2 linked regions of the Metallumcola ferriviriculae genome follow. The protein of the gene in region 1 interacts with the protein of each later gene in a pairwise test. Links are inferred from orthologs where the notes say so. Each region holds a gene or a part of one and is shown on either strand. Other genes may lie near its edges. The genes, in order: recA and dprA.

Region 1 (16,353 bases):
GGGGCAAATGTCAAACAAAAAACTCCATCTTGAGCTGCCAAAGTCTTTATCTGTAGATCTGTAAGATTGCGAACATGATCACACAGTGCGCGGCAATTGGCATGAGATACTATTATTGGCTGGCTGGAGGTACGCAACACATCCCAGAATGATTTAGGTGACATATGGGCCGCATCTACCAGTATACCTAAAGCATTCATTTCTTTTACCACCTTCTTACCTAATTGAGTCAAGCCGCCGGAACCGCCTAATACACCGTCTGCCAGTCGGTTGCGCTGATTCCAAGTCAAACCGATACTTCTAACTCCAAGGCGAAAAAGGTGACGCACCATATAGGTATCTATGATAGCCTCACCGCCTTCAATTGCCAGCAGGGCACCGCAGGTTTTAGCCGTGGTCAATTGCTGCAAATCTTCCCGGGTATTCACCATAGTAAGGACATCTTTATTTTGCTCCATTGACTGCAAAGATAAGTCAATTAATTCTAATGTGCGCTCCATCGCGCGCTGAGGTTTGTAACTGCTTTCAACAAACATTGCGAAAAATTGGAGCTTTACAGCGGAATTAAGGCGGGTTAAATCCAAATGACCTGGATGGTTTCTCAAACTGACACCTTGCGCAAGCCATTTGACAGAATCACAATGAGTATCCACGATAAATGCATTCAAAATATCACCTTCTTAACAGTATTATTACAAGCACATAGCAAAAAGTAAACCATAAAACTGAAAAAATAGCAAAACAAAAGACCTGCTTGTCTTTTGTAAACAAACAGGTCTTTTAAAAACTTTTACTTAGCGAGGCCCCACAATTAATTTAATTGCAGTTCTCTCTTCACCATCAATCATTATATCTGTAAATGCGGGGATACAAACCAGATCAACACCACTAGGAGCAACGAAACCTCGGGCAATAGCTACCGCTTTAACTGCTTGATTAAGCGCACCGGCACCAATAGCTTGCAATTCAGCGCCGCCGTGTTCCCTTAAAACACCAGCTAAAGCGCCTGCAACAGAATTTGGACTCGATTTTGCTGAAACCTTCAACACTTCCATAGATTAGACCTCCTTGATTGTTTCAATGATATATTACCCCTATTATCTGTATATTCTAGCACACACTAAAAAATTCCTTTTTTATATTAAGATTTTTTTAAATATTCTCATAATATAAACAAAAAATTTTTTATCGGACAAAATTAACCGTTTCTATCTCTTTTGCTCTACCAAGACAAATATCAACCTCAACAATTACCGCATTAAACTGGCAGGGTCCGTTGGCAACCTCAAACCTTACTGGGAGCTGTCCAGTAAACTTCTTTATTACCAAATCCTTGTCCACGCCTAATACCGAATTATAGGGACCGGTCATGCCGACATCACTTATAAAGGCTGTGCCTCCCGGCAGAATGCGGGCGTCATTAGTCTGAACATGTGTATGGGTGCCGCAAACAGCAGAAACCCGCCCATCTAAAAACCAAGCTAAGGCCTGTTTTTCTGATGTTGCTTCGGCATGAAAATCAACGATAAAAACATCTGCCTTATTATGAATACTATCAAGTTTGTCTTTTGCTGTACGAAAAGGACAGTCTAACGGCTCCATGAAAACCCTGCCGGCCAGGCTGACTACAGCGACGTTTACATTGTCAATGGTTATAATTGTATAACCTTTTCCGGGCGTTTCTGGTGGGTAATTGGCAGGTCTAACAATGTACTGGTCCTGGTCGATGAAATTAAATACATCTTTCTTATCCCAAACATGATTACCCGTTGTAATCACATCTACTCCAGAGTTGTAAAGTTCGGCGACCGTCTCTCGGGTGACACCAATACCACCGGCAATATTTTCACCATTCGCTATTACCAAGTCTATTGCGTAATCCCGCCGTAGTTCAGGAAGAATTTGACGAACAATATTCCTTCCAGGGCGCCCAACAATATCACCAATCATCATTATATTCAAAACTACATCCTCCTGTGTTCATGCAATATAGTGGCTACTTATTGAATACCATTACTTTACCGTCGTCACGAAACGCAATTAATTTTCCTTCGGGGAGTTCCGTACCCATTTCTATACTTTCCAAAATATTACTAATTAACTCTTCCTGATAATCTAAATCATATTCAAAAAAGGAATCATTTTCATCAGCAACTAATATTCCTAAGAAGTGTTTGTAAAGCAAGGAGATCAGCATGGCGATTTCGTCTTGACTGAGGCTTTCCACATCACGATAGACTTCTATAAGCATAACCTCATCATGTTCCCAGCAGATTAACCTATTGTCCCGTAAAACGGTATCAGCAATATGGCTGAAAGTTTCGACGCATTCTTTAAATTCTTTTGAAAAAACTTCTATCTGGTCCTCGGTAACTCTATGGGAAAGAATAAACGTAAACTTTAATACATTGTGTTTTGGGTCAAAATTTATAGTACCTACTTCCGGGTAACGTACTAAGATTGATATAAGAAGGCCTATACTATCTGAAACTTCCTCACCATTACGAAACTGCAGCCCCATTAATTTCACCTGCCCTATCAAATACTGTTTAAGTAATGTTCTTTAGTTATAGTCGCTTTTCCTGCATCGGGTGATGAAACTTTCCACTGATATTTATCGCAGAAATGGAAAACGGTCCCGAAGGACCGTTGTATTCAAATTCACTCTATTTTGCATAATCTACCGAGCGGGTCTCTCGGATTACCACTACTTTAATCTGTCCAGGATACTCAAGATCCTGCTCGATTCGTTTTACGATATCCCTAGCCACCTGTGGCGATGAAGCGTCATCCACCCGTTCAGGTTTAACCATAATACGAATTTCCCGACCTGCTTGAATAGCAAAAGATTTTTCAACACCTTCGAAGGAGTTAGCAATCTCTTCTAATGTCTCCAGTCGCTTAATATAAGATTCAAGAGTTTCTCTTCGGGCTCCGGGTCTTGCAGCTGAAATAGCGTCAGCAGCCTGAACCAGTACTGCCTCCATACTTTCAGCTTCAATATCTCCATGGTGCGCGCCAACAATATGCACCACATCGCTGCTTTCACGATATTTCTTCGCCAAATCTGCCCCGATTTTAACATGTGGACCTTCAACTTCATGGTCAACAGCTTTACCAATGTCATGAAGCAAACCTGCTCTCTTAGCCAATTGCGAATCCATACCCAGCTCTTCGGCCATCATATATGCCAAATGAGCAACCTCAATGGAATGCTTTAACACATTCTGTCCATAGCTGGTACGGTACTTAAGTCTTCCCAGCAGCCGAACCAATTCTGGATGAAGACCGTGAATACCGGTTTCAAATGTAGCTTGTTCACCTTCTTCGCGAATGTGCTGTTCAACTTCTTTTTGCGCTTTTTCAACCATTTCCTCAATACGCGCAGGATGAATTCTGCCGTCTAATATTAGTTTCTCAAGCGCGATTCTAGCAACCTCGCGGCGAATTGGATCGAAACCAGAAAGGATAACAGCTTCCGGAGTATCATCAATAATCAAATCTATGCCAGTAAGAGTCTCCAATGTTCTAATATTGCGTCCCTCACGCCCGATGATTCGGCCTTTCATTTCATCGTTAGGCAAAGTAACTACTGATACAGTTGTTTCTGCCACATGGTCTGCTGCGCAACGTTGGATAGCCATTGTTACAATTTCTTTAGATCGTTTATCCGCTTCTGCCTTGGCCTGATCTTCCATTTCTTTAATCATTATTGCACTTTCATGTTTAATTTCTTCTTGGACGTTCGTCAGCAAAATATCTTTTGCCTCTTGGGAAGTCAATCCGGATAACCGTTCTAATTCTGTTACCTGTTTATGGTGAAGACTCTCTAATTCGATTTTTAGGTTATCAGCATCTTCAAGTTTTTTCTGTAACCCTTCATCTTTCTTTTCAAGACTATCACTCTTTTTATCCAACGCCTCTTCCTTTTGTACCAGGCGCCGATCCAGGCGTTGAAGCTCGCTGCGTCGTTCACGGTTTTCCTTTTCTACTTCGCTGCGTAGTTTGTGTACTTCCTCTTTAGCCTCAAGTAAGGACTCCCGTTTTTTAGCCTCAGCTTCCTTTTGGGCCTCACCAATAATTTTTTCTGCTGCCTGTTCCGCAGAAGCAATTTTAGCCTCGGCTAAATATTTTCTAAGAAAGTACCCTATTGCGAATCCGATAAGACCAAGTATAATCGCTATCAATATGGGAATTAAATCCATAGCATTCACCTCCTATTCTCAAAAAATTTTTAATAACTAATGCATTAACATAGACATGTAATACGTTGGGAGTCAGTCTTACCAACAAAAAAGGCCGAGTTAGAAACTCGGCCATACCAATACCATATAACGGGTATGCATGCAAATAAGCATACTTATTCAGATTAAAGTATTGAAACACTAATTATAGACAAAACACCTATCAATAAACCAGTTTACTTTAATCTATATATAACCCGCACTAAGGCAGTCGGCTAAACCTAGTTTCTCCCAAAATCATTGTATTATTTTTGGTTGTTTATGTCAAGCTCTCTGCCAACGCGGGATACTATTTCCCAGGAAAATCCCCTTCTTGTTAAAAATGCCGCCAGTTTGCGCCACTCTATTCGTGGGTTCTTCTTTAGTTTCTTGTCCGCTAGTGACAGTGCAATGTCATGTTCTTCAATCTGGGGAAGCATTTCTTCAAGCACTTTATCTACTACCTCCCGCTGAACACCTTTAGCTTGCAATTCATGTTTTATACGAATCTTCCCCATTGGTTTTAACCTTTTTCTTTGGGAAACCCATTGATCTACAAATCGTTTGTCGTCTACGTAACCCAAAGACTTAAGTTCAGTCATTACATTATTAATCTCGTCACTTTCAAAACCCTTTCGATTAAGCCTGTCAATCAATTCCGACTCTGTATACCAACGAAAATTAAGTAACCTCAGTGCTGCTGCCATCACTTTGTCGGACATAGGCACACCCTTAGTTAGCCTCTGCTTGTTCTACCTTTTCTTCTGCAACAGGCAAACCCAATTTTTCACTAATTGCCTTTCTAACCTTTGATTCCAATTCCTCTTTAAGGTCCTTATTATCTTTTAAGAATTCACGTACATTTTCCCTGCCTTGTCCTAATCGATCGTCTCCATAGGAATACCATGCTCCGCTTTTCTGTATAACGCCCATTTCTACCCCAATATCCACAATACATCCTTCTTGAGAAATGCCTTGACCATACATTATATCGAATTCCGCTTGTTTAAAGGGAGGGGCTACTTTATTTTTAACCACTTTTGCCCGGGTGCGATTGCCAACCATTTCCTGACCCTGTTTTAGGGTTTCAATACGGCGCACATCCAGTCTTACCGAGGCATAAAATTTTAATGCCCTGCCACCTGGAGTGGTCTCAGGACTACCAAACATTACCCCTACTTTTTCACGAATTTGATTAATAAAAATTGCTGTTGTATGAGATTTACTGATGGCACCGGACAACTTTCGCAAAGCCTGAGACATCAACCGGGCTTGTAATCCCACATGTGCATCGCCCATTTCGCCTTCTATTTCCGCTCGCGGCACAAGGGCAGCAACCGAATCAATGACAATTACATCAATTGCGCCGCTGCGCACCAGGGCCTCGGCTATTTCTAAAGCTTGCTCACCCGTATCAGGTTGGGATACTAGTAAGTTATCAATATCAACGCCCAAATTTCTTGCATACAGAGGGTCCAGAGCATGCTCTGCATCAATAAATGCCGCGGTTCCTCCATTTTTTTGGGCCTCAGCAATTATGTGTAACGCCACAGTGGTTTTACCCGAAGATTCAGGCCCATAGACTTCTACGATTCTGCCTCTAGGAACACCTCCAACCCCCAAAGCCATATCCATTGCTAAACAGCCTGTCGAAATTACATCAATGTTGAGTTTTGCCGTGGATTGCCCTAACTTCATTATTGATCCTTTGCCAAATTGTTTTTCGATTTGACCCAACGCCATTTCTAAAGCCCTTTGTTTCTCACTCATTTTAATAATCACTCCCTAAAGGAACATTTGTTCGCTATAATTATAAATCATTTGGTAAACACTGTCAATTTAAATTTCTTATTTATCCAAGTTTATTCTATTTCAAACCTATACACGACATTTAGCGACCAAAAAGGTACCCGCAATTAGCTTCTTCTTATTAATAATTAATTCTAGTCCCCTTGGACAATCCCCTTTAGTTAACCAAAATAATATACCCTTTACTAAGCAACAACACACAATTTATTGCTTTCTATTTTACGATCACGTTCACATCACTAAAAAGGGTGCGTTCTAATTGGAAACCACTGCGTAGATTAAATACTTTAATACTATCAGCTGCTATAAGTCGATATCCGTCTTTAGTTTTTTTAAAATGCAGCAGCACTACTGAATATGGTACTTCCTTATTGGTTTGTAAGCCCCTGATACCGGCGGCACCACTGGTACCGGCATCGATTATATGGGTTCCGTCAATGTCCCGTAATTTTAATTTGTGGTCATGCCCGTGGAGGATTACAGGTACCGTGCCGGCAAACTCTCGTGCAATACCGGGATTATGTATCATTATTAAATCAACTGGTATATTTTTTTCAAATTTTGTCTGGATAGAATCTACATATTCATCAACGAGTTTAGGATTGGGAGGAGTGATGCTGGTAGAAACTGCTGCAGGGTCACCGAAGCCAAAAATTTTCAAACCTTTCAGCTGGTAAGTTGTTCCTTCTAGAACAACAACATTTTTTAAGTTTTTCATAGCTTCAACAATCGCCGGCGAATCATGATTACCCGAGACAAACATGTACGGAACATCTAAATCTTCTAATCGCGAAACCAGTTTTGCTTCCAAAGGGCTGCCAAAATCCGATAAGTCCCCGGTATCAAGAATCGCATCTATCTTAAAGTCCCGCACTATTTGTTGAACAAAATCATACCCGGCCGGATTATTGTGCATGTCAGAAATATGCAGTAAACGCAAGGTATCTGTTTGACTTCCTACCGGCTGCAGTGTATCTACTTTTTCAAATAAATCATAAAGGTTACTTGCCATTACTTGCATTTGTTCGCCTAGTTTATCAATTTTACCCAATGCCTTCTCAGCCAGCCCTACCATCCACGGTGCTGCGCTTAATATTCCTTCATACTTTGGTGTCAAAAAGCTGTCAGTATTATATGTATTATAACTGCCAAACAGCAATAACCCCATCAGTATTACTCCAGTAATAGCGCCACGGATATATGTAGCTGCCCTTTTTCGGCGTAGTAAAAAAACTCCAAACATCCCGCCCAGGGCAGCTAAAAGTAATATCCTTAAGATAAATATCCTTAATGTACGTAGTAATTCTGTTTCTAATTTGGCTATAAGTTTTTCTTGTCCCGGAGATTTATCCAGCAATTGACGCAATAATCCCATATCAATGTTAACTAATCGGATAGTAAAGCGCAACGGGGTGGCGTGGGTTTTGGCACTAATTGTACCAACTGGCGGAATTATTATCTCAGTTACTCCGTGGTCAAATATTTGCATGGAGAGGTTAAACTGTAAAGCCTCCACCTGAAACTGCATATGACCGAAAATACTAACTATTAAAATAGCCCCGACTAAAGCCATAAACAGATTTGCCCATTGGTTTTTATGCATCAATCGCAATCTTTGCAATATCGTCACCTCAATCTACGATTAGTATGCACCCAGTGAAAAACCCATTATTCGTTCTTACTATGCATATTAATCGAACTTAACACTTTTGAGGTTAATCAATCACAAAAAAACCATTAAATATATAACCTAATAGCTAAAAATCAAAAATAACTGCTATTGGATGGATTAAAAGTAGAAGCCCTAGTTGGGCTTCTACTGGTTGAATGGCCTAAATAGATGCATTTGCCTGGTCTGCCTGCAAATACTGTCGTAGTTGTTGACCGGAAATATGCTCATCTGTCATAAGTCGACGAGATATAGCAACCAATGGTCGGTGATATTGATTTAACATCTCTTTAACTGCATGATTTTGCTCATTAAGAATGCTGTTCATTTCGCTGGTAATAGAACCCTTATCAGCATTCTCCATATCTACTATGCCGAGGGAAGATAAACCAACACTGATAATTTTGTAGACTAAATTTACAGCCTGTTGATAGTCGTTTCCAGCACCGGTACTGCTGCCGTTCAGGATTAGTTTTTCTGCCTCGGCACCGGCGACACATACTTTAATTTGGTCAACCAATTGTTTTCTCGTATAAAGGTATTGGTCATCCTGGGGCGTTTGACGCATATAGCCCAAGGCGTTGCCCCGAGAAGTAATCGTCAGATGGGAAACTGAATTCGGCCGTAATATTTCACTTATTAGTGCGTGCCCTGTCTCATGGACCGCAATCCTCTCCACCTCTTCACTGGTGGGCTTTCTATCTAATTTTTCCCCTAACATAACCTTGTCGATTGCCTCGCGAAAATGTTCCGGAATAATGGCTTGCATATTATTTCTAAAAGCCATAATGGCTGCCTCATTAACCACACTTTCAAGGTGTGCCCCGGAAAAACCATAACTATCTTTCGCCACCTGGTCTAAATCAACATCCGTCACAATCGGCTTGTTCGTGCAATGTATTTTAAGAATTTCTTTTCTGCCATCCTTATCAGGTAAAGGTACTTTCACCTGTCTGTCGAACCTTCCTGGTCTCATCAATGCTTCGTCAAGCATGTCAGCACGGTTGGTAGCAGCAATCAGCAAAACCCTCACGTCGTCATTAGCTTTTAATCCATCCATCTCTACCAAAAGTTGGTTTAGTGTCTGGTCATATTCCAAATGACTGCCATGACTACCTCTTTTTCCACCTAATACTTCAATTTCGTCAACAAAGAGTATTGCCCGGTCTTTTTTTCCTTTCACTGCCATCTCCCGAGCTTGTTGGAACAGCTTTCTTACCCGTTGAGCCCCTACGCCTGCATACATCTCCACAAATTCACTGCCTGACGCGGCTAGGAAAACTGCATCGGTATAATTTGCTGCAGCTTTTGCCAACAAAGTCTTCCCTGTGCCGGGTGGACCTAATAATATAATTCCCTTTAACGGTCTTATCCCTAATTCTTCAACCTTTTGCGGATTAATAATAAAATCCAATGCTTCTGTTAACTCCTGTTTCGCAGCCTGCTGGCCGCCTATTTGATCAAAACCAATGGTAGTTTTGGCCGAATAATCTTCAAATCGACGACCCTGACCCAGCCCCTTCTTATCCGCAACAATAAAAAACATCATTGCCACACCTGCCAGAAGTAGTAATGGGACAATATCATATCCTGCCGCGGCGAGAAATACCAAGAATGCTATACTAGTCCCAATCAGCACTTCTTTAAGCAACAGGATCACCTCCATATTCCCGATTTATTACACGGTATAGAAAGTGCTCTCCAACTACCGCTTGAAAATATACTCTTTCATTATCCACATATGCTCTTATTTGTACTTTGGAATACTGTGCTGCAATATCATTTAGCTGATGTTTCATATCTACAAAGTGTCCAGAATAAATACCCTCGTAGACTGTAAATTGACTTTGATACCATACTTCTTGAAGAATGTCATTAGTATTATCACTAACTTTAACACGGGTCTGGTCCGAATAAACTTTGTAGACAATTTCCTGGGCCTTCAAAAAACTTTCTTGAAGATTGTTCAACGGTGACATTATTAAGACAATTTCCTTTTCGCCGCCCGCAGAAACCACCCGGTAGTCCTTTACCCCTTCAACCGCAGTAAGCTCCTCTCCCATTGGTTTATCAAGGACAATATGTCGGTAAATATACTGCCCGCCAAATAATAGAGCCAGACAAAGCAATAATACAACCACAATTTTTGTAAGATTCAAGCCATTAAATTTCAAGGTATATCACTCCGATAAATACTTAATACTAATATAGTATAGCATAACGGAACGCTATAATGCTTATGTAATCCTTGGAAACCTAATGTGCAGTATACGTTCTAGGAGTAAGCACCACAATTATACGGGAGCATACCCCCCCTTAACAATCCCCATTTATCAGAACGTACTTATACTTTTTGATAAATTAAAAAAGAAGCAGACCATGCCTGCTTCCAAAAGTTAAATTAAAAGGTTCTTATTTGAGTGACCCTCGTAGCAGCTTTCTTGCCTTATGGAAGTAGTCAAAACCTGACCATAGTGTAAATATTACTGCTACATAAAGGGAAATTACTCCAATAGGTATGTTAATGTAATTGAAAGGAAAATCATGAATTAAGATGGCAACAATAGCCACTATTTGGGAAATAGTTTTCAATTTACCCCATCGGCTGGCTGCAATAATCACTCCCTCGCCGGCAGCAATGGTACGCAACCCTGTTACCGCAAACTCTCTGCCTATTATCAAAACAGCAATCCAGGCCGGTATTTTGTCTAACTCCACGAGAGATATCAGCGCTGCTGTCACAAGCAGCTTATCAGCCAATGGGTCTAGCAATTTTCCCAACCTGGTAATTTGTTTGCGAGACCTGGCAATATATCCGTCCAAGCCATCGGTACTGGCGGCCAGTATAAATATGCCTGCAGCTATATATTCGCCGTATCTTAAGTGTACCAGTAAAATTATCATAAAAACCGGTACTAAAAATATCCGTGCCAAGGTCAGCTTATTAGCTAAATTCACCCGCATCCTCTCCTAGCAAATCATAATCACCCCAAACACCGGTAATGCGTACCGAGATGATTTCTCCCGGCTCGACTGAAGTAGTAACGTAGACAATCCCATCTACTTCCGGAGCCTGACGTTGAGATCTACCCACTTTATATTCGGGGTAATCTGAGGAAATTCCTTCTATGATGACATCAATTTTTTTGCCAATCAGTTGGCTATTTTTGTCCGCAGTAATATGGCGCTGCATTTCCATTAAAATATCCAACCGCTTTTCTTTTTCCCGCTGGGAAACTTGGTCCTGAAATTCTGCCGCAGCAGTATCTGCTTCCGGCCAATAAGTAAACGCGCCAACCCAATCTAATTTAGCAGATTTAAGAAAACTTAAAAGTTCGTTAAATTCACCCTCCGTTTCACCGGGAAATCCGACGATAAAAGTAGATCTGATTGTAATGTCGGGGATTTCTTTTCGGAGAGTTTCTAGCAGACTTACTATCTGCTTTTTATCACTACGCCTGCCCATACGCTTCAATATATCATCAGATACATGCTGAAGCGGGATATCCAAATAATTACATACCTTTTCTTCATTCGCGATAATGTTAATCAACTCTGGCGTAAACTCACTGGGATAGCAGTACAACATTCTGAGCCATTCCAGTCCTTCAATCTTTACTAATGCTTTGACTAACTTTGCTAGCATTCTTTTACCAGATAAATCAACACCGTACCTAGTCGTATCCTGAGCCACTAAAACAATTTCCTTTGCCCCAGATTGAACAAGAAATTCAGCTTCTTTCACTATTTCCTCCATAGACCTGCTTTTGTAATTACCCTTTAACTGGGGAATCGTACAGTATGTGCAATTATTATTACACCCTTCAGAAATCTTCAAATAACGGGTATGCTGCATATTTGTGGTCTCTGTTCGTAATAGAGCGTTGTTTGCACTAGTTTCTCTTAAACCCAGGGCATCAACGATTTTAGTAACATCGCTGCTTTCAGCCAGCAGGTCAATTTCGGGAATTTCCTTGGCCAATTCCACGCCATATTTCCCTACCATACACCCGGTTACCACCAGTTTCTTGCACTTCCCGTTCTCCTTATACATTGCCATTTCAAGAATTGTATTTATAGACTCTTCCTTTGCCGGGGCAATAAACCCGCACGTATTTACAATAATAATTTCTGCGTTTGTACAATCATCCACTAAATGCATACCTGCATGTACCAATGACCCTAAAATTATTTCACTGTCTACAAGGTTTTTAGAGCAACCAAGTGTTTCAATTTTTACACTAGTCATTAATGGTTTATTGCCTCCCTATTTCTTCATTGATTACTGACTTTCTCAGTAGAAATCTTAATTTCCATTTTTTCCTTTCCATTAATCCGTACTATTAACGTCTCGGAGTTAGTTATTTCCATCTGCATATGGCTAACGGCACCATCGCCGCCAATATCAGTTATCTGTTTGCCGTTCACCTTTATTGAAACCGCACCGGCATTTCCAAAAACTGCTGCAAAATTATCTTCTGCATTAATAGTTTTACTAAGCGGACCAACGATTGTACCTGTGTACGTATTGTTACCGTCCACAGTAAACTTTACCCAACAGCGTTTTTCTGCCTCGACGGTGATTTCAGCGTTAATTCCGGGTGCCGTTGTTGTTTTCTCCAGTACAGTTTCATCTCTTTCTTTGTCTTCATTTTTTTCGTTGGACACGTTCCCAGCATGCTCTGACCCCGACCCGTCCTTTGAAACATCGTTATTAGGAGATAAATCAGGTGTACTGCTTTCTGATACCGCAGGTTTTGATCCATTGTCATCACTTGAATAGAGTAGCATACCAACAGATCCCGCTAATATTAGTATGCCTATACACACTGCAGCCACAACCTTAATGTTCCTTTTCCACTGCATTAAAGATTCGGAGGTACTTTTTTCGGCGGCATCCGTTTCATCATCATGGTCATTATACATCTTTGTCTGGTCTCTATATTCATTAACAATTAGATCGGCATCAAGACCCAAGTAACGGCAATAGGTACGTAAGAAACCTATGACATAGACCTCACCGGGAATTTGCTCAAATTCTTCTGCCTCTAATGCACGCAGATATTTAATGCGGATTTTTGTTGCCTGTTCCACATCTCGCAGGGACAAATCTTTCTTGGTCCTAATTCGTGTCAACAATTCCCCTATCTGGGCCATTAGGGATACCCCCTATTGATAGTTTAAATACCGCAACACATCATTTGCAGCAAACACAGGATTAGCGCCGTTAATAATAATGTCAAATTCGTCTGATTTATTAAACGGATGTGCATAAAGCGGGTCATAATAATTATTTAATAAATATTCTACAACCGGAGCATAATTTCCTGCTATTACCATTTCGGTAAGTTGTTCCACTTTCGATTTTCCAATTCGTTTAGTTAAAAACGATAGTGAATGGATTAAAGCATCACGATTTTCCTGCGTGTCTTTACTATACTCGGAAATTATTCTCTTCACCCTGTTGTTGATGTCGTCTTGAACCATTATTTTTTTTCCTTTTTTCATGGCATTAAAAAAGGACTCCGGAATGAAGTTTTTACCTATTCTTTTACTTTCCCCTTCCACAACGATAGTGCTGCCAACGGGTATTTCAGTCAATTGGGAAAATATCCTCGTCTCGAAATGCTTCTGAGCAGGTTGTTCACCCAAACCCACTTCACCAAATACCGAGCCCCTGTTATTTGCTAAACCTTCTAAATCGATTGCAGGATAATCCATCGATTGCAGAATTTTGATTATATCCGTTTTTCCCGTACCAGTAAAACCATGAATAACTACCATTTTGTAGGGTATGGTTTCTTGGAAGTAATTGTTTACATGCCGACGAAATGCTTTATATCCCCCTTGTAAACGACGCGTTGGGACACCCATAATCTCTAAGACATTACTGACGGACTTACTACGAAGCCCACCCCGCCAACAATAAATAACCACAGGCCCACCTTTTGTCTGGTCACTTATTTCCTTGATTAGCCGAGGCAATTTAAGCGAAACAAATTCAAGCCCTAGCCTTTTTGCCTGTAGCGACCCTTCTTGCTTATAGACGGTTCCTACCTTCGCGCGCTCTTCATCGTTGAATAGCGGCAGATTAACAGCACCAGGCAGATGGTCCTCAGCATATTCAGAAGGCGAACGCAGGTCCACGTATATGTGATGAGATTCGAGCGCGTCTTCCACAGTAATTTCCTTCATTTGTCAACCTCTTTCTACTTAATTAATTATATCAGTGATTTAGCTTTTAAGTGCGTGTTCAAAAAGTCCATTGTAGCAGGAGCAAGAAGTTCAAGGCGCGAAGGCTTTCAGACGCGGAGCGTACTGGTGGCGTACGTGAGCAGTCTCAAAGACTGAGCAACGCAGAAATTCGCCGCTCACCTGCGATGGACTTTTTGAACATCCTCTTTAAGGTAAATTAAACTTGGCTCCCGCCGAACCTTTAGACGTAGGCAGCGAGAGACTTGGTAGTTTTGCTTAGTCGAACGGCATATCCTTTACGGGTGCGGAAGTCTTAGTAGAACTTATGCCCCCCAAAAGACTTATGCCTTATGACTGGTAAAAGAAAACCCGGCACGGAGTTAAGTTGATATTTTCGTACCGGAGATTTGATTTTTGAAGCATTTATTCCTGCTTAAATGTGCGGTAATACTCATCCAATGTCATTAAGACTGACCGAGGCTTACTGCCCTCGTACCCTCCAACTATACCCTTTTCCTCCATAATATCTATTAATCTAGCTGCTCTAGTATAACCAATGCGTAACCGGCGCTGCAGCATGGAGATTGAAGCCTGACCGCTTTCGATAAGCAGCTTCGCAGCTTCAGGCAGCAGCTCATCTTCCACCTCTTCTACAACTTTTTTTTCCGTCTCATGCTGAAATAAGTTTTCCTGATATTGGGGTGTGCCCTGCTTTTTTAAATATTGGACGACTGAATTAATTTCTTTATCCGATACGAATACTCCTTGGACTCGTACTGGTTTGGGCGCCCCTGTAGGAAAGAACAACATATCGCCCCTACCCATAAGTTTTTCGGCCCCACCCATATCTAAAATGGTTCGGGAATCTGTCTGGGATGAAACAGCAAAGGCAATCCTAGAAGGAATATTGGCTTTGATAACACCTGTAATTACATCTACTGAAGGTCTCTGAGTCGCTACCACCAAATGAATACCTGCAGCTCGAGCCATCTGAGCCAAACGGCAGATCGCATCTTCCACATCTGCTGGCGCTACCATCATGAGGTCCGCTAGTTCGTCAATTAAGACAACTATATACGGCAGCGCGGGTCCGGTCTCATCCGGGCTTTCTTTTGCTTTAAGGTGGTTATATCTATCAATATCCTTTACCCCCGCACCGGCAAATAATTCATAACGATTTTCCATTTCGTTAACTATCCATCGTAATGCTGTCGCTGACCTTTTAGCATCAGTAACCACTGGGGCCAATAAATGAGGGATACCATTATAATCAGTCAACTCAACCATTTTGGGGTCTATCATTAAAAATTTTAACTCGTTTGGCTTACATTTATACAGCAAACTGGCAATTAATGAATTCATACAGACGCTTTTCCCGGAGCCTGTGGCCCCGGCTATCAATAAGTGAGGCATTCTGCCCAAATCTGCGATGATTGGGTTTCCTGCAATATCTTTACCTAAGGCAACAGTCAGTTTAGAAACTGATTGTGAGAAATCCTGGGTCTCTAACACTTCGCGAAAATGAACCGCAGCAACCTCCTTATTGGGAACCTCTATGCCGATGGCAGCTTTACCGGGAATGGGTGCTTCAATCCTCACATCAGATGCCGCCAAACTCAAAGCAATATCATCTGCAAGGTTTACAATCTTACTCACTTTAACACCGGGAGCCGGCTGCATTTCATAACGAGTAATAGCAGGCCCTCTGCTAACCTGAGTAACTTTAACCTTAACACCAAAACTCTCAAGAGTCTCTTCCAATAATTTTATTTTATCGGATATATCCTTGTTCATACGAGGATTTTTTAACCGCATAGGTCTTTGCAATAAGGAAATTGGTGGTAAAGCAAACCCCTCTATATCCCCATCTGGCTCAGCATTACCAGCTGAGCTGTGAGAATTATCTTCTCTAAAGTCAGTTTCTTTTCCCTTAGTAGGTTTAACCACGGCCTCGCCTAGATCCACGGAGTCAATTTCCCCTGGTAATTCACCTTCCATCCCACTATCTTCGCGATGGTCGACAATTTTTGGTTGTTGATTCGTATTAACTGATCGCGTTCGCGGCCCATTACTTTCTGGTGATTGGACCTTTTCCTCATCTTCCTCCACTACGGTAAAAATAAATCCGACAAGTTTTTCACGAAGTAACGCGTAATTGTGCGAGAGCACCAAAAGGATCTTCTTACCAATGCTTACCAGTGACATATCGGTTATCAACAGCAATGCCACAATCAGCAGCGTTACTAAAATAATATCGGAACCAACTGAACCAAACATGACATATAAAGCAACGGAAAGTAATGCACCGATAATTCCACCACCCAAACCGGACAACCCCTGCTTTAAAGCCAACAAATATTCTCCTTCAATAATAAACGGTTGATGAAAAAAAGCCAATAATGATATATAGAGTATTATAACTCCAATTAATTTTTGGGGCACGGCTGACATCTTACG
Region 2 (16,339 bases), 110 kb from region 1 along the record:
ATATAAAGGTTTAGGATTTTATACAAACAGTCAATTAGATGTCAAGGCCCTTAAAAAATGGTGTAAAGTGGATAAAGAAGGAGAAAACTTACTGAGAATTTCATATGACCGCTTGGGCTTAAGTATGCGCGCCCATCATCGAATTTTGAAAGTCGCAAGAACTATTGCAGACCTTGCTGGGCAAGAAGAGATATCAAGCAGTCATTTGGCGGAAGCAATTCAATATAGAAGTCTTGACAGAAGTAACTTGCAATAAATAATTCGAAGTTTTTTACCAAGAAAAATGATTTAAAGTGCGTGTTCAAAAAGTCCATTGTAGCAGGAGCAAGAAGTTCAAGGCGCGAAGGCTTTCAGACGCGGAGCGTACTGGTGGCGTACGTGAGCAGTCTCAAAGACTGAGCAACGCAGAAATTCGCCGCTCACCTGCGATGGACTTTTTGAACATCCTCTTAAAGAAACTTTGGCAACCATAAACAATTATGCCTTTAATTATTCACCATAATTTTTCGCCTCCGGGAAAAACTAATACCAATTAAAGGAGGTGATAATGATGGCTCAAGGACAACAAGGGAAGAAACATGTAGTGCCCCAGGCTCACAAGGCTTTAGATAATATGAAGTATGAAATTGCCGGTGAACTTGGCATTCCTGTTTATCAAGGTTCAGAAGATTATTGGGGCGAAATTTCGTCCAGGGACTGCGGTTCAGTTGGTGGACACATGGTAAGAAAAATGATCCAGATGGCGGAACAACAGCTGTCAACCACGACAAAATAATTAATTTTACTAACTCTAACCGGGTCATCTCCCGGTCTTTATTTTTGTTGTGTTAAAAAATTGATTTAACAGAAATAATATATTTAACATGAATAAAATAATATTATAACTAATAAAACGGTGGGGGTGAAGCCGTGACTAATGGAATGAGAATTGTCGCTGCACTGGTTACTGGAGTTGCTCAGTTATTTGTTTTTTACTTAGTTTTGTTTAAAGTTGGTGAAAAAATTAAGAAAATAAATTAATCGGAGTGGAAATAATTGAAGGAATTTATTTATAATACAGACGATGTAAATGTTACGCTTAAAAACTTAGAGAAAAAGTTCTGGCCTAATGATAATTTTAGTAAAGGCGATCTGCTTAACTATTACGACAAAGCAGGTCCTTTTCTTCTGCCCTACATTAAAAAGCGACCTTTTACCATGAAACGATATCCCGATGGCATAGACGGGAAGCATTTTTTTCAGAAGGACTGCCCGGATTATGCACCAGACTGGTTGGGAAGAGTTGCGATGGGTAAACGTGAGAAGGTCATTGATTATATTATCATAAATAAAGTGGCGGACATTCTTTGGGTGGTAAATCAGGGGTGTATCGATATGCATACCTGGCTCGCATCTTATACAAACCCGACGAAGCCCGATATAGCGGTTTTTGATTTGGATCCAGCTGAGGGGTCAACTTGGCAAGATGTCTTGAGCATGGCAAAAATCATCAGAGAAGCCTTAGAAAGCATTCGATTGATGGGTTATCCTAAGACCAGCGGATCAAAAGGGTTACACATTTATATTCCTATCCAACCGCTGTACAGCTACTCTCAGGTTCAAAATTTTATTAGGGGATTGGCAGAAATGATTGCCTCGGCCTATCCGGAAAAGGCTACAACTGCTCGCAATATTAAAGACCGTAAAAATAAGGTATATATTGATTATCTTCAAAATGGGGCCGGTAGAACAATGGCTTCAGTGTTCAGCGTACGCCCGGTACCGGGCGCGACCGTTTCAATGCCGATCTCCTGGGAGGAAGTAGAGCAGCGCAGTATTCATCCATATCAATTTACTATGACTAATGTTTTGGACCAGATAAGAGAAAGGGACACGCTTTTTCAGGGTGTACTCACCAAAAGACAGAAACTGCCGCCGATTCATTAGCATGAATTTTTTTCAATAAGAAGGAAATTGCCCTTCTACCCCGAAAGCATTGAAAAAAGGTTTTCGGGATGGGGAGCGTTTATGAAGGATATTTGTTGGCTGGGTTTAAGTCAAGTACCGGGTTTTGGTCCGAGGTCATTAAAGCAGCTTCTGCAGGAATTCAGCAGTGTTGAAGAGTTATGGACATGTTCTGCTGAACTGTTGCGCCAAACAGCAATATCTCAGGCGCAGATTGAAACCTTTTTGCAGTTCCGAAAGAATTTTGACCCGCACAGGGAGACTGCACTGCTTTTAGAAAACGGAATTTATTTTATCCATCTTGATCATCCCGATTACCCGGAAAGGCTGACATGGCTTTACGACCCACCACTGGTGCTTTACTACCGTGGGGATATTACTATATTAAAGGATGAGACAATCGGGGTGGTTGGTTCCCGCAGGGCCACTGCGTATGGTGCAAAGGTGGCCTATAACTTAGCGTCTGACCTAGCATCCAGTGGGTTAGTTATTGTCAGTGGAATGGCTCGTGGCATTGATACAGCAGCTCATAAGGGCGCTCTAGGTGCCCAGGGCAAGACTGTAGCGGTTTTGGGTTCAGGCGTGGATATTTGCTATCCTAAACAAAATAAAGAGATTTATCAGGAAATTTGCACCAAAGGTTTGGTAATATCGGAATTTCCTCCTAATACTCCTCCCGAAGCGAGGAATTTTCCTATTCGGAACCGAGTTATTAGTGGTTTGAGTTCTGGAGTAGTAGTGGTAGAGGCTGCAGAAAAAAGTGGTAGTTTGATTACGGCTGATCTGGCCTTGGAACAGGGGAAAGACGTCTTTGCGGTACCTGGTCCGGTTAACAGTGCCAATAGTGTTGGCACTAACAGATTATTAAAGCAAGGGGCACTTCTAGTCGAAGACGCTGATGATGTACTAAATCAATTGGGTTTCAGCAGCGGCCTGTGGAAGAATAATGCTCCGGGTAAAAAAGGAGTTCTACTTACCGCTGAGGAAGAAGAAATAATATCTTTGCTTTGCGGCGGACCAATACATCTTGAACAACTGGCGGGAGATATAGGCCATTCTATGGAACGTCTACAGTCGTTACTATTGTTTCTTGAAGTAAAGGGATTGGTTAAGAAGTTGCCAGGCAGTTATTATCAGGCGATTTAATAATTTTTAACAAATAGTTATAATTAACCTTATCCATGTTTATAATGATTAACGACATTTAATCGTAAGAATTTGAGGTGAAGATTTTTGGCAAAGACACTTATAATTGTGGAATCGCCGGCGAAGGCAAAAACAATTTCCAAGTTTCTAGGAAGAAATTATACAGTAAAGTCCTCCATGGGGCATGTTAGAGATCTACCGCGCAGTCAATTTGGTGTAGACGTTGAACAAAGGTTTGAACCTAAGTATATCACCATTCGCGGTAAGGGCGAGTTATTAAAAGAACTTCGTCAAGCTGCAGAGAAAAGCGACAATATTTTGCTGGCTCCTGACCCGGACAGAGAGGGAGAGGCAATTGCCTGGCATTTGGCCCATGCGTTAAAGATGGAAATAGATCAAAACTGTCGCATCCAATTTAATGAGATTACAAAAGGTGCCGTAACTAATGCAGTGAAACATCCTCGAAAAATTAATTTTGATTTGGTGGATGCTCAACAAGCTCGAAGAATTCTGGACCGGTTGGTTGGCTACAATCTTAGTCCTTTGCTGTGGAGAAAAGTCAAAAAAGGATTAAGTGCTGGTAGGGTGCAATCAGTGACAGTTAGATTAATATGTGACCGTGAAGAAGAAATTAACGAATTCGAACCAGAAGAATATTGGACACTAGATGGCGTTTTTCAAGTTAAGACAGAAAAGCTAGAAGCTAAGTTAGCAAAGCTTGAAGGTAAAAATATTGAAATAAAATCCAGGCAGGATATGGAGCGAGTGCTTGCCGAATTGCAGGATTGTACCTATATTGTTGACGATATTAAGAAGCGGGATAAAAAGCGTAATCCTGTTCCACCTTATACCACCAGTAGCTTACAACAGGATGCTTACCGGAAATTGAATTATACTGCCAGAAAAACAATGCGTATTGCTCAACAATTGTATGAAGGTATTAATATTGGCAAAGAAGGTGCTGTGGGTCTTGTTACTTACATTCGTACGGATTCTACGCGCATTGCAGAGTCTGCTCAACAAGAGGTCCGGGACTATATCAAGGAAAGGTATGGAAGTAGATATATTCCGGAACAACCGCGCCAATTTGGTAACAAAAAATCTGCTCAAAACGCTCACGAGGCTATCAGACCAACAGATATAGGGCGTGTTCCGAAAGAAATCAAAGAATATTTGTCTCGGGATCAATATCGTTTGTACACTTTGATTTGGAAAAGATTTTTAGCCAGCCAAATGAGCTCTGCTCTGCTAGAAAGCACTACTGTACTGATTTCCGGCGGAAAATATCTATTTAAGGCAACGGGGTCAATTATCAAATTTGCCGGCTTTATGGAAATCTACATTGACGATGATGAAAGCATTCAAGAAAAATATGACTTGCTGCCCGAGGTTAACATAGGGGCCAAGCTCGAATTAGACCAATTAATTGATAAACAGCATTTTACTCAACCGCCGCCGCGCTATAGTGAGGCATCTCTGGTTAAAACTCTTGAAGAATTGGGTATTGGTAGGCCAAGTACCTATGCACCTACTATAGAGACCATTATATCTCGGGGTTATGTGGCACGTGAGGAAAAGCAGTTTCACCCCACTGAACTTGGCCTAGTGGTAGTACAGCTTTTAAAGGAATACTTTCCCGATATAGTGGATGCTGAGTTCACGGCTAGTTTAGAAACAGAATTGGATGAGGTTGAGGAAGGTCATAGGGACTGGCGTGACGTGATGGAATATTTTTATGGCCCATTCAAAGAGTTGCTTGATAAGGCAGAAGAAGAAATGGGTCAGGTGGAAATAGAAGATGAGGTATCTGATGTTCTATGCGAGAAATGTGGCCGCAATATGGTAATAAAATTTGGTCGTTACGGCAAATTTTTGGCTTGTCCCGGGTTTCCCGATTGTCGAAACACAAAACCACTTTTGGAAGAAATCGGTGTCAAATGCCCCCTTTGCGAGGGTAAGATTGTGGGACGACGCAGTAAAAAAGGACGTAAATTCTTTGGCTGCAGTAATTACCCTGACTGCAATTTTATTTCCTGGGCAAAGCCGGTGGAAGAGCGCTGCCCGGAATGTAATACATATATGGTGGAAAAGCAATCAAAGAAACATGGAACAAGGGTAGAGTGTGGAAATAAAGAGTGTACTTATCGCCGTCAAGTCAAAAAACAGGCCGAACAGTAGGAGTTGGAATTTTATGCAAATTACCGTAGTAGGCGCTGGACTAGCAGGAAGCGAAGCGGCTTGGCAAATAGCGAAGAAACAAATTCATGTAAAATTAGTTGAAATGAGGCCGAAGAAAATGACTCCGGCTCATAAAACAGACTTTTTTGGAGAATTGGTTTGCAGCAATTCTTTAAGAGGTACGAGTTTAACCAATGCAGTAGGCTTACTAAAAGAAGAACTGCGGGAAATGGACTCTTTAATCATGGCATGTGCGGACAAACACAGGGTTCCCGCTGGTGGAGCGTTGGCTGTGGACCGGGAAGCCTTTGCTAAGGAAATAACTGATAGAATTTGGGGCAACCCGTTTATAGATGTAGACTTAAGTGAAGAAATGGAAGTGCCGAAAGGGCCGGTTATTATCGCCACCGGGCCCTTAACATCAGAAAAGATGGCGTCGGCAATAAGTGTGTTGACCGGCGAAGAATATTTATACTTTTATGACGCAGCAGCCCCGATTGTCGCGGCTGAGAGCATTGATTACCAAAAAGCATTCCGAGCATCACGGTATGATAAGGGCGATGCAGATTACATTAATTGTCCCCTTGATCAAGACGAATATGCTCAATTCCATCAAGAGTTAATCAGTGCTGAACTGGCGCCAGTTAAAGAGTTTGAAAAGGAACGCTTTTTTGAAGGGTGTATGCCGGTGGAGCAGCTAGCTAAACGAGGATATCAGACACTTTTATTTGGCCCGATGAAGCCGGTGGGGTTAGTTGACCCGAAGAGGGGTAAGGAACCTTTTGCAGTGGTACAACTGCGGCAGGACGATCGGGCGGCTACATTGTATAATATAGTTGGATTTCAAACACATCTTAAATGGCCCGACCAAAAACGGATTTTCCGCCTGATACCGGGACTTGAACAAGCAGAATTTGTTAGATACGGGGTAATGCACCGCAATACATTTGTCAATTCACCACGGTTACTTAAAGAAACCATGCAGATGAGCGAAAAAGAAGAAATTTTTTTTGCTGGGCAGATTACTGGTGTTGAAGGCTATGTGGAGTCCACGGCAAGTGGTTTAGTAGCAGGACTGAACGCGTCATTGTTTGTCAGTGGCAAATCATTGTTATCTTTTCCTCAGGATACCGCTATTGGTGCTTTATGTGCTTATGCATCGGAGGCCAACGCTAATAAATTTCAACCTATGAATATTAACTTTGGTTTATTACCGCCTTTAGGGGAAAAAATAAAACCAAAGTCACGTAAAAACGAAATGCTGGCAGAAAGAGCATTAGCCAGTCTGGCGCAATTTAAGGCAGCTAAAGCTTTAACCTTTTAGTCACTGTTATAATGCTTGTCAGAAGCTTGTGAATATGTTAACATAATAATGTTTAGCTGGAGGATTATAGGGATGACTAGCATGGAGGAGGCATTAGATGCCTTCCAAATTTATTTAAAGGTACATAAAAATTGTTCGCCACTGACTAATATTGCCTACCAAAAAGACATTTTTCAGTTCAATCTTTTTACGGCAGATATTCTTAATAAAGAGCCTTCCCAAGTCAGGCCCTCCGAAATTGATTATCGTATTATCAGGCAGTTTCTATCTTGGTTAATACGAGGCGGTTGCAAGAAGACTACAGCGGCAAGGAAATTGGCCGCATTACGTTCATTCTTCCGCTATTTGAATCAGGAACAAGTGGTTGAAACGAATCCGGTTTTAATGATAAAGACTCCGAAACAGGACAAAAAGCTGCCATCCTTTTTATATTATGAAGAGGTCATTGAACTTTTGAAAGCGCCGGATGAAAGAAATGCTCTCGGCATTAGGGACAAAGCCCTACTAGAATTCATCTATTCATCCGGAGCTAGGGTAAGTGAAGTGGCATTACTAAAGTTAGACTCCGTAGACGTTTCTTTGGGGTATGTTAGGGTTATGGGGAAAGGGGCTAAGGAGCGTTTAGTCCCTTTCGGCAGCAAAGCTGCAGATGCTATTTCTACTTATTTAAAAGAAGCCAGGCCTAAATTAACCCTTTCAAGGTCCGGAGCCCTATTCGTTAACTATCGAGGAGATGCGCTAACTGTCAGGGGTATGCATTACATCGTGGACAAGTACGTAAAACAATTGGCGTTAGCCAAAAAAGTTTCGCCACACACATTACGTCACTCATTTGCTACGCACATGCTGGATCAAGGGGCGGATTTACGTGTGGTTCAGGAACTGCTAGGACATATTAGTTTATCTACTACACAAATTTATACTCATGTGACCAAAAAACGGTTAAAAGAAGTATATCAAAACACTCATCCACGAGCGTAAGGGGGGGAATTATGTTTCACGCCACAACAATTGTTGCAGTTAAAAAAAATGGCATAGTGGCCATGGCCGGCGACGGTCAGGTAACCTTTGGTGATAAGACGGTCATGAAACATGGTGCAAAGAAACTTCGCCGTTTATACAATGGTCAAGTAATTGCCGGATTCGCAGGATCTGTAGCCGATGCGTTATCATTGTTTGATATGTTTGAGAAAAAGCTTGAAGAGTACTATGGAGATTTAATTAGAGCGGCAGTAGAAATGGCCAAAGAGTGGCGCACCGATAGGGTTCTTCGTAAGCTTGAGGCATTATTGTTGGTGTCAAATAAAGACAATCTTTTAATAATTTCCGGCACCGGTGAGATTATTGAACCTGACGATGATATTGCTGCTATTGGATCTGGCGGTGCATATGCATTGGCTGCTGCTAGGGCACTGGTTAACAATACCAATTTACCTGCTGATATTGTAGTGAAAGAAGCGTTATTGACAGCGGCGTCTATATGTGTGTTTACTAATGATAACATTACTGTGGAGCAGCTAAAGGGGGGACGCTAATGGAAAATTTGACGCCTCGGGAAATAGTTCGGGAATTGGACAGGTTTATAGTGGGGCAGTCGGAAGCTAAGCGATGTGTAGCGGTAGCTTTAAGAAACCGATATCGGCGTAAAAGATTGCCCGAAGATATGCAAGACGAAGTATTACCAAAAAATATCATAATGATTGGGCCTACCGGTGTAGGCAAGACGGAAATTGCTAGGCGGTTGGCCAAACTGGTAGGAGCACCTTTCATCAAAGTTGAGGCTAGTAAGTTTACCGAGGTAGGTTATGTTGGGCGAGATGTGGAATCCATGGTCCGCGACTTGGTGGACACAGCAATAAGGATGGTAAGAAATGAAAAAATTGGCAGTGTTCTATTTGAAGCAGAAAAGCTTGCTGAAGACCGCATCTTAGATATTATGGCCCCCATGCCGCAAAACGATAAGCAGGAGAGTAATCCGTTGGAATTTTTCTTTCCCAACAAAAACAAACAGGAAAGTCAAGGGGATGAACTATACCAGCAGAGACTAAAAAGGGCTGAAGAAAAAAGAGATATCCTGAAAGAAAAGTTGAAACGATGCGAAATGGAGGATGAAACCATTGAGGTGGAGGTAAGCGATACTCGCCCACAGATGCTGGAGGTTTTCTCCGGATCAGGCATGGAAGAGCTAGGTATTAATCTTCAGGACATTTTAGGTGGGATGATGCCTAAGAACAAAAAAAGACGTCGAGTTAAGGTTAGAGAAGCCAGACAGATTTTATCTCAGGAAGAGGCTCAGAAATTGATAGATGTTGAAGAAGTCAATAATGAGGCAATTCATAGAGTTGAGCAAGAAGGAATTGTGTTTCTGGATGAAATTGATAAAATTGCTGGAAAAGATAGTTCCCAGGGGCCCGATGTGTCTCGGGAGGGGGTACAGAGGGACATTTTGCCAATAGTGGAAGGGTCAACGATAATGACTAAGTACGGTGCGGTGAAGACTGACCATATTCTTTTCATTGCCGCTGGAGCTTTTCATGTTTCCAAACCTACCGATTTAATTCCAGAACTACAGGGACGTTTTCCCATTAGAGTGGAGCTGGAAAGCCTCGATCAGGAGGATTTTTGCAGAATTCTGACTGAACCGCATAACTCTTTAATCAAACAATACATAGCACTTCTGGAAGTAGAAGGAATAAAAATTAACTTTAAAGAAGATGCTATTGCTAGTATTGCTAGTATTGCTTTTCAAGTAAATACACGTATGGAAAATATCGGTGCGAGGCGCTTACATACAATTTTAGAAAAATTGTTGGAGGAAATTTCTTTTAATGCTCCGGAATTTGGTACCAAAGAAGTTGTTATTGACAGTGCATATGTGGAAAACAAACTTGCTGGTATCGTAAAGGATCAGGATTTAGCTAGATATATCTTATAGATTTTTTAGGGGGATAGATAAAAAAATGAAAACACTGTTAGAAAAAACACGAAACATTAATAAGTTGCTGCAAAAAGCAGCGGGGAACCCTGTTGATTTTGAGGAAATGGCGACGGTACTATCGGAAAACATTAATGCAAATTGTTATATCGTAGGGCGGCACGGAAAAATATTAGGATATACTTTTATGGAAGGGTTTTCTTGTGCCATTATGGAAGATATAGTTACCAAATCCGAACGTTTTCCGGAAGAATATAATGAAGAATTATTGAGAACGCATGAGACAAAAGCCAACTTCAACCAGATTGCCAATGCATGTATTTTTGAAGAAGACCAATGCCTTTTTAATAATAAGTTGGTCACCATTGTTCCAATTAACGGAGGCGGACAAAGGTTAGGCACATTGGTACTAGCAAAATTCAATGTCCAGTTTACTAATGAAGATTTAATCCTAGCTGAATATGGGGCAACGGTTGTAGGCATGGAAATATTAAGGTCAAAGGCGGAGAGAGTGGAAGAAGAAGCAAGGAAAAAGGCGGCAGTGCACATTGCCTTGGGAACACTTTCATATTCAGAGATGGAAGCCGTGGACCATATTTTTGAGGAACTTGATGGTAGCGAAGGGGTATTAGTTGCCAGTAAAATTGCCGACCGGGCGGGCATTACCCGTTCTGTAATTGTGAATGCTTTACGCAAGTTTGAAAGTGCCGGGGTGATTGAATCGAAATCATTGGGCATGAAGGGCACCTATATTAGGGTTTTGAATGATAATTTATTAAATGAAATCAAAAAATTGAAGCATTAAATTCTAACTCGACATTTTCAACAAACTTTTCAAACATTAGCTTGTGGCCGGCAGAAAATTTTGCTATACTTATACATGGTGTCTAAAACACACGCTTTCGGGATTTCTTCGGGGGTGCCTACAAAAGGTTCCGAAGAAAGACGAACGAAGCGGAGGAAGAAAACCAAGGGAGGAGGTGTAACCGTGGGTGTGATTTCCATGAAACAATTATTAGAATCCGGGGTTCACTTTGGTCATCAGACCAGGCGCTGGAATCCTAAAATGGCTAAGTATATTTTTACTGAGCGTAATGGGATTTACATTATTGATTTGCAGAAAACCGTCCGCATGATTGAAGATGCGTACAATTTTGTTCGCGAAATAGTTGCAGATGGACAAAGTGTTCTCTTTGTCGGAACTAAAAAGCAGGCACAAGAGTCCATTCGTGATGAATCCGAACGTTGTGGCATGTATTTTGTAAACCAGCGTTGGTTGGGTGGCATGCTCACTAATTTTAAGACTATTCGTCTGCGGGTTGATAGACTGCATGAATTAGAGCGCATGGAAGCTGAAGGCATGTGGGATGTACTGCCTAAAAAAGAAGTTTCTCATTTGAATGGAGAAAAAGAAAAACTGGAGCGGTTTCTCGGTGGTATTAAGGACATGAAAAAACTACCTGGAGCACTGTTCATTGTTGATCCACGCAAAGAAAAAATTGCGGTAGCTGAGGCTCGTCGTATCGGTATTCCAATAATTGCTATTGTTGATACCAACTGCGATCCCGATGAGATCGATTACGTTATTCCTGGAAATGACGATGCTATCAGAGCAGTAAAACTGTTAACCAGTAAAATGGCTGATGCCGTTATTGAAGGGTCCAACAGTGTTGAGACTGAAGAGAAAGCTGAAGCAGATAATGCGGCTAAGGCGGTAGCAGAATAATTACAGCCCCTCCTTAGGAGGGGCACTATTTTAATGTAGAGAAATGAATAATTTCCTCGGACAAGATAAGCGATTACCTCAATGCGCCTAAGGCGATGAAATCGATTTTCTTGCTAATCGGAAGGGAGGATACAAATGATATCTGCAAAACTTGTTAAGGAATTGCGCGAAAGTACCGGTGCTGGGATGATGGATTGCAAAAAGGCACTGCAAGAAACTAATGGTGACTTGGACAAGGCCGCTGAATTCTTGCGCGAAAAGGGTTTGGCTGCTGCTGCTAAAAAGGCTGGGCGCGTTGCTTCTGAAGGTGTTGTAGAGTCTTACATACATGGCAACGGTCGTATTGGCGTATTAGTAGAAATTAATTGCGAAACTGATTTCGTGGCTAAAACCGACGATTTTAAAGAAATGGCCAGGAACATTGCCATGCAAGTTGCGGCAGCTAATCCTATGTATGTCAAAAGAGAGGACGTACCTAAGGAGCAGGTTGACAAAGAACGATCAATATTGAAAAGTCAGGCCTTAAACGAAGGAAAACCTGAAAAAATTGTTGAAAAAATGGTGGAAGGGCGCTTGGACAAGTTTTTTAAGGAAATATGCTTGTTAGAGCAGGAGTATATCAGAGACCCAGACAAAACAGTAGGGGATCTGATTACTGAGAAAATTGCTACCATTGGTGAAAATATAAGTATTCGCCGTTTCTCCCGATTTGAGCTTGGGGAGGGCATGGAGAAAAAAGAAGATGATTTCGCTGCCGAAGTGCAAGCTATGACGCAGCAAAAAGGCTAAGAGCACACTCGTTTGTGCTCTTTTTTAAAAAAAATAATGGCCGAATGAAAGGATTTTACTTGTTCGTGTAGAAAGAATTATTGTCATAAATGGAGGTAGGCCATTGATGAATGAGCCGAAGTATAAGCGTGTGGTGTTGAAACTTAGCGGTGAGGCATTGGCTGGAGGTAACGAATACGGCATCAGTCAAGAGACCTTAAATTCCATTGCTAAGCAGGTTGAACAGGTGAAAGATGCTGGTGTTGATGTAGCAATTGTTGTTGGCGGTGGAAACATTTGGCGTGGGGTTGCCGGCAGCGCTAAGGGGATGGATAGGGCTACAGCAGACTATATGGGTATGCTTGCCACGGTGATTAATTCCTTAGCACTGCAAGATGCTCTTGAAAACCATGGTGTAGATACGCGGGTACAAACCGCCATCGAGATGAGACAGATAGCAGAACCGTATATACGTCGAAAGTCAATTAGACACATTGAAAAAGGTAGAGTCGTGATTTTTGCGGCGGGTACTGGTAATCCGTATTTCTCTACTGATACTACTGCCGCTTTGCGGGCTGCAGAAGTTGAGGCCGAAGTAATTTTGATGGCTAAAAAGGTAGACGGTGTATTTGATTCAGATCCGGTCCAAAACCCTGGTGCGAAAATGTATAAAGAGCTAAGTTATATTGAGGTTTTAAATAAGGGTCTAGGGGTTATGGATTCAACAGCTGCTTCGCTGTGTATGGATAATAAAATTCCGCTGATAGTTTTTAATCTCAACCAAGAAGGTAATATTTTGAAAGCTGTTATGGGTAAGGCCATAGGAACTTATGTAGGGAGGTAATCCTGGTGGTTGAAAAAATCGTAAATGATGCCAAAAACAGGATGGATGGTGCTATTGAGGTTTTAAAGGGCGAACTGTCAACTCTGCGTGCCGGAAGGGCTAACCCAGCTCTGTTGGACAAGATTCAAGTGGAATATTATGGAGTACCTACACCGTTAAATCAAGTAGGTAATATCTCTGCACCAGAACCCCGCTTGTTGTTGGTACAGCCGTGGGATAAAAGTATCATAGGGGAAATTGAAAAAGCTATCTTAAAATCTGACCTCGGTCTTAATCCAAACAACGATGGTAACGTAATTCGTATTGCTATTCCCCAGCTAACTCAAGAAAGACGGCAAGAACTAGTGAAATTTGTTAAGAAAAAGGGAGAAGAAGCTAAGGTTAGTGTGCGAAACGTTCGTCGAGATGCAAACGAGCAGCTGAAAAAGGAAGAAAAAAACGGTGACATTTCTGAAGATGACTTGCGTGGAACATTAGATGACGTACAGGAGACAACTAATAAACATATAGAAATGATTGACCAGGTTGTTGAACATAAAGAAGCAGAAGTGATGGAAGTTTAGCTATGGTGCATATCTCCACAGTCGTGGCAATGACTCTTGATGAAGCAGAAAAAATATTATACAATGAAGATGTGCGTGTCAAGATTGTCCGGGCTGAACCGAAAAAGAAGTCATCCGGTGAGGGTGAACTGCGTGTAATTCGGCAGAGAGAAATCGGTGACAATCTTCACGAACTTATAGTCTCATATGAAAGTTATTCTCACAATTGAATTGAAAGGAGGTGGCAGCAGATGGCTATTAAGATTACCGAAGAATGCTTAGCATGCGGTACTTGTGCCGATGAGTGTCCTGTAGGTGCTATTATGGAAGGAGATGACATCTTCTCCATTAACGGTGATGAGTGCACTGAGTGTGCCACTTGTTTAGAGTCCTGCCCAACTGGCGCAATTATTGAAGAATAATATCTCGAACCCCCTCTAAATGAGGGGGTTTCATTAAATATATGGAGTTGTCTGTTAATGGTAATCGCCTCTACCCAGAGGTTGTTTGAGGGGTGCTCCTTATGGTTAAATCCCTTTTATCAGAATGGATATGCTATATTAAAGATTAGGATGGCGTAATGGCTGATGGCACAAGGAGGAACTATTGTGTTGTTTTTTAAAAAAGACAAGGAATCGGCTACCCAAATCGGCCCTGAAAATTTGGACAGCAGTTTACTGCCTAGACATGTAGCAATTATTATGGATGGTAATGGTCGATGGGCCCACGAAAAAGGACTGCCCAGAGCAGCTGGTCACCGGGCAGGGGTTGAATCCCTACGAGTTGCAGTAGAAACTTGCCGTGAATTAGGGATTTCCTATCTTACAGTTTATGCGTTTTCTACGGAGAACTGGAAGAGGCCAAAAGAAGAAGTCAGTGTGCTGATGAATCTATTAGTGGAATATTTACGTAAAGAGTTGCAGGAACTTCACAAAAACGGTATTAAAATCAACCCTATTGGTAAACTGGATGCTTTGCCGAAGGAGGCCCGTCGCGAACTGGAAATTGCTAGAAAAAAAACCTACAGAAACGATAGATTAGTGCTTAATGTCGCTCTAAACTATGGAGGACGATTAGAAATTGTAGAAGCTGTTCAGGCTTTGGCGGCAGACGTGGTTAATAATAAAATTGACCTAAAGTCCATAGATGAAAATGTGTTCGAAAGTTATTTATACACCCGCAACATGCCGGACCCAGAGTTATTGATTCGTCCTTCCGGTGAGCTTAGAGTTTCAAATTTTTTGTTATGGCAATTGGCTTATACAGAATTTTGGATTACCGATATTTATTGGCCAGATTTTCGCAAACCCCATTTTTATAAGGCGCTGTTCGAGTTTCAAAACCGGGACCGCCGTTTTGGAGGTATTAAAGACCGGAGTGATGCGTAATGCTTATTAACAGAATAATTACAGCATTAATAGGAATTCCCTTAGTTATTGCTACAGTCTTCAGCGGTGAATTATTCGCGTTGGCCCTATTGGTTGTAGCTATTCTAGCCTTGAATGAGTGGCTAATATTGACTAAGAATATTTACCGAAGCTATCCATTGGCTGCCTTTACTAGCATGTTGGGTATTATCTTGTCGGCTTATTATGGTAATTTTGGTGCCATGTTCACTGCTTTGATTTTATCCTTATTTTTTACGTTAATAGTTATGCTTCGTTATTACCCTGATGTCGACATTGGCGGCTTAATGCTTAGTTACTTTGGTGCAGTCTACAGCGGTATCGCCATATCATCTGTTTATTTACTTCGTCAGCAATGGGGTGTTTGGGCGGTCGTAGGTTTGTTAACGTTGATTTGGGTTACTGATAGCGGCGCATATTTCATTGGCAGGACTTGGGGAAATAGGAAACTTGCGCCTCAAATAAGCCCCAAGAAAACCTGGGGCGGTTTTTTTGGTGGTTTAGGTAGCGCGTTGGCGGTAGGAATGGTGTTTACATCTCTTTGGCAAATTTCCTTATTACATATGTTTTTCTTGAGCTTGTTAATTTCACTGGCAGGACAATTAGGTGATTTGATAGAATCAGCTTTAAAAAGGAGTGCCGGGGTTAAGGATTCCGGTAATCTTTTGCCAGGTCATGGCGGTATGCTGGACCGGATTGACAGTTTGTTAATGGCTGCTCCTATTGCATATATTTTCCTTTACTGGTTAATAATAGATTAAGGTTTAAGGTGGTCTCAAAGTGAAATCCTCTGATGGGTTAAAAAAATGGTTGAACCGGATGGCATTACTAACACTGGTGTTGTCTGCGTTATTTCTACTGTATTATTATATCGGCCCTGCAATGCTTGGAACCATTCATTATTTAGTTCCAGTCTTTCTGCCTTTTATTATAGCGTTTCTTTTGGCTACTATTATTGACCCGATAGTGAAATATCTGCAAAAACACGGTAAAATGAGCAGGCCAATTGCGGTAATTGGTACTATGATGTTTTTTCTTACCATTATAGCTACGATCACTATCGGCATTATTTCACGATTGATTGTGGAGTTAGAAAAATTATCCAAGACGCTTCCTCAGTACTCGGTTATTTTTAATGCAGAAGTTAAACTCTTACAGCAGAGGTTGCAGAATTGGTATGTTGATATTGAGCTGCCTCAGCAGGTAATCACACGACTTCAGGGTACTGTAGATAATTTAATCGAGCTGCTTTCTGTGATAGCCTCAAATACCATCGATTTACTGCTTGCTATGTTAGCAGGACTGCCAAGCGGTTTGTTAATAACATTAGTAGCTCTACTGTCCACATATTTCTTCAGCAGAGATAAAGAATTAATTGTCGCAACTTTATTCAAGGTTTTACCTGATCGGTGGGAAGAAAAATTCGCTTCTGTGTTGGAGGAATTGGAAAGCGCTATAGTAGGTTTTTTGCGAGCCCAGATTTTCTTGATTGTCGTTACTGCAGGCCAAACCATAGTATTTTTAAG

The links.
Region 2: the proteins of recA (region 1) and dprA interact in binary tests that used the Bacillus subtilis proteins (3 or more experiments, as listed by UniProt). The link is inferred for Metallumcola ferriviriculae from one-to-one orthologs.

The regions. Positions count from the first base shown.
Region 1 is NZ_CP121694.1:2,191,824-2,208,176, reverse strand. Bases 3,975-6,890 are described here. They hold recA (recombinase RecA), read right to left. Parts: upstream 5,994-6,890; coding sequence 4,956-5,993; downstream 3,975-4,955. Other genes in these bases: MFMK1_RS10995 (metallophosphoesterase family protein), read right to left, coding at 6,247-6,890; MFMK1_RS11005 (regulatory protein RecX), read right to left, coding at 4,490-4,945; rny (ribonuclease Y), read right to left, coding at 3,975-4,205. Also shown: MFMK1_RS11030 (dipeptidase), read right to left, coding at 1-668; MFMK1_RS11025 (stage V sporulation protein S), read right to left, coding at 795-1,055; MFMK1_RS11020 (TIGR00282 family metallophosphoesterase), read right to left, coding at 1,186-1,962; MFMK1_RS11015 (hypothetical protein), read right to left, coding at 1,997-2,521; more of rny, read right to left, coding at 2,667-3,974; more of MFMK1_RS10995, read right to left, coding at 6,891-7,653; MFMK1_RS10990 (AAA family ATPase), read right to left, coding at 7,865-9,352; MFMK1_RS10985 (hypothetical protein), read right to left, coding at 9,345-9,875; pgsA (CDP-diacylglycerol--glycerol-3-phosphate 3-phosphatidyltransferase), read right to left, coding at 10,114-10,659; 30S ribosomal protein S12 methylthiotransferase RimO, read right to left, coding at 10,646-11,950; MFMK1_RS10970 (helix-turn-helix domain-containing protein), read right to left, coding at 11,977-12,858; tRNA 2-selenouridine(34) synthase MnmH, read right to left, coding at 12,871-13,896; MFMK1_RS10960 (FtsK/SpoIIIE family DNA translocase), read right to left, coding at 14,320-16,353. UniProt on the Bacillus subtilis protein: Multifunctional protein involved in homologous recombination, DNA repair and competence.
Region 2 is NZ_CP121694.1:2,087,202-2,103,540, forward strand. The notes cover bases 1,147-4,048. They hold dprA (DNA-processing protein DprA), read left to right. Parts: upstream 1,147-2,007; coding sequence 2,008-3,090; downstream 3,091-4,048. Other genes in these bases: ligD (non-homologous end-joining DNA ligase), read left to right, coding at 1,147-1,926; topA (type I DNA topoisomerase), read left to right, coding at 3,178-4,048. Also shown: MFMK1_RS10445 (YifB family Mg chelatase-like AAA ATPase), read left to right, coding at 1-256; MFMK1_RS10450 (alpha/beta-type small acid-soluble spore protein), read left to right, coding at 551-775; more of ligD, read left to right, coding at 1,036-1,146; more of topA, read left to right, coding at 4,049-5,268; methylenetetrahydrofolate--tRNA-(uracil(54)-C(5))-methyltransferase (FADH(2)-oxidizing) TrmFO, read left to right, coding at 5,282-6,592; tyrosine recombinase XerC, read left to right, coding at 6,665-7,573; ATP-dependent protease subunit HslV, read left to right, coding at 7,585-8,127; ATP-dependent protease ATPase subunit HslU, read left to right, coding at 8,127-9,527; GTP-sensing pleiotropic transcriptional regulator CodY, read left to right, coding at 9,553-10,332; rpsB (30S ribosomal protein S2), read left to right, coding at 10,516-11,253; tsf (translation elongation factor Ts), read left to right, coding at 11,389-12,042; pyrH (UMP kinase), read left to right, coding at 12,149-12,865; frr (ribosome recycling factor), read left to right, coding at 12,871-13,428; MFMK1_RS10515 (hypothetical protein), read left to right, coding at 13,431-13,637; MFMK1_RS10520 (DUF362 domain-containing protein), read left to right, coding at 13,659-13,829; uppS (undecaprenyl pyrophosphate synthase), read left to right, coding at 14,016-14,795; and 2 more genes. UniProt on the Bacillus subtilis protein: Protein that helps load RecA onto ssDNA during transformation. Binds cooperatively to circular ssDNA, is able to bridge different segments of DNA. Favors the loading of RecA onto SsbA- or SsbB-coated ssDNA and formation of RecA-DNA filaments.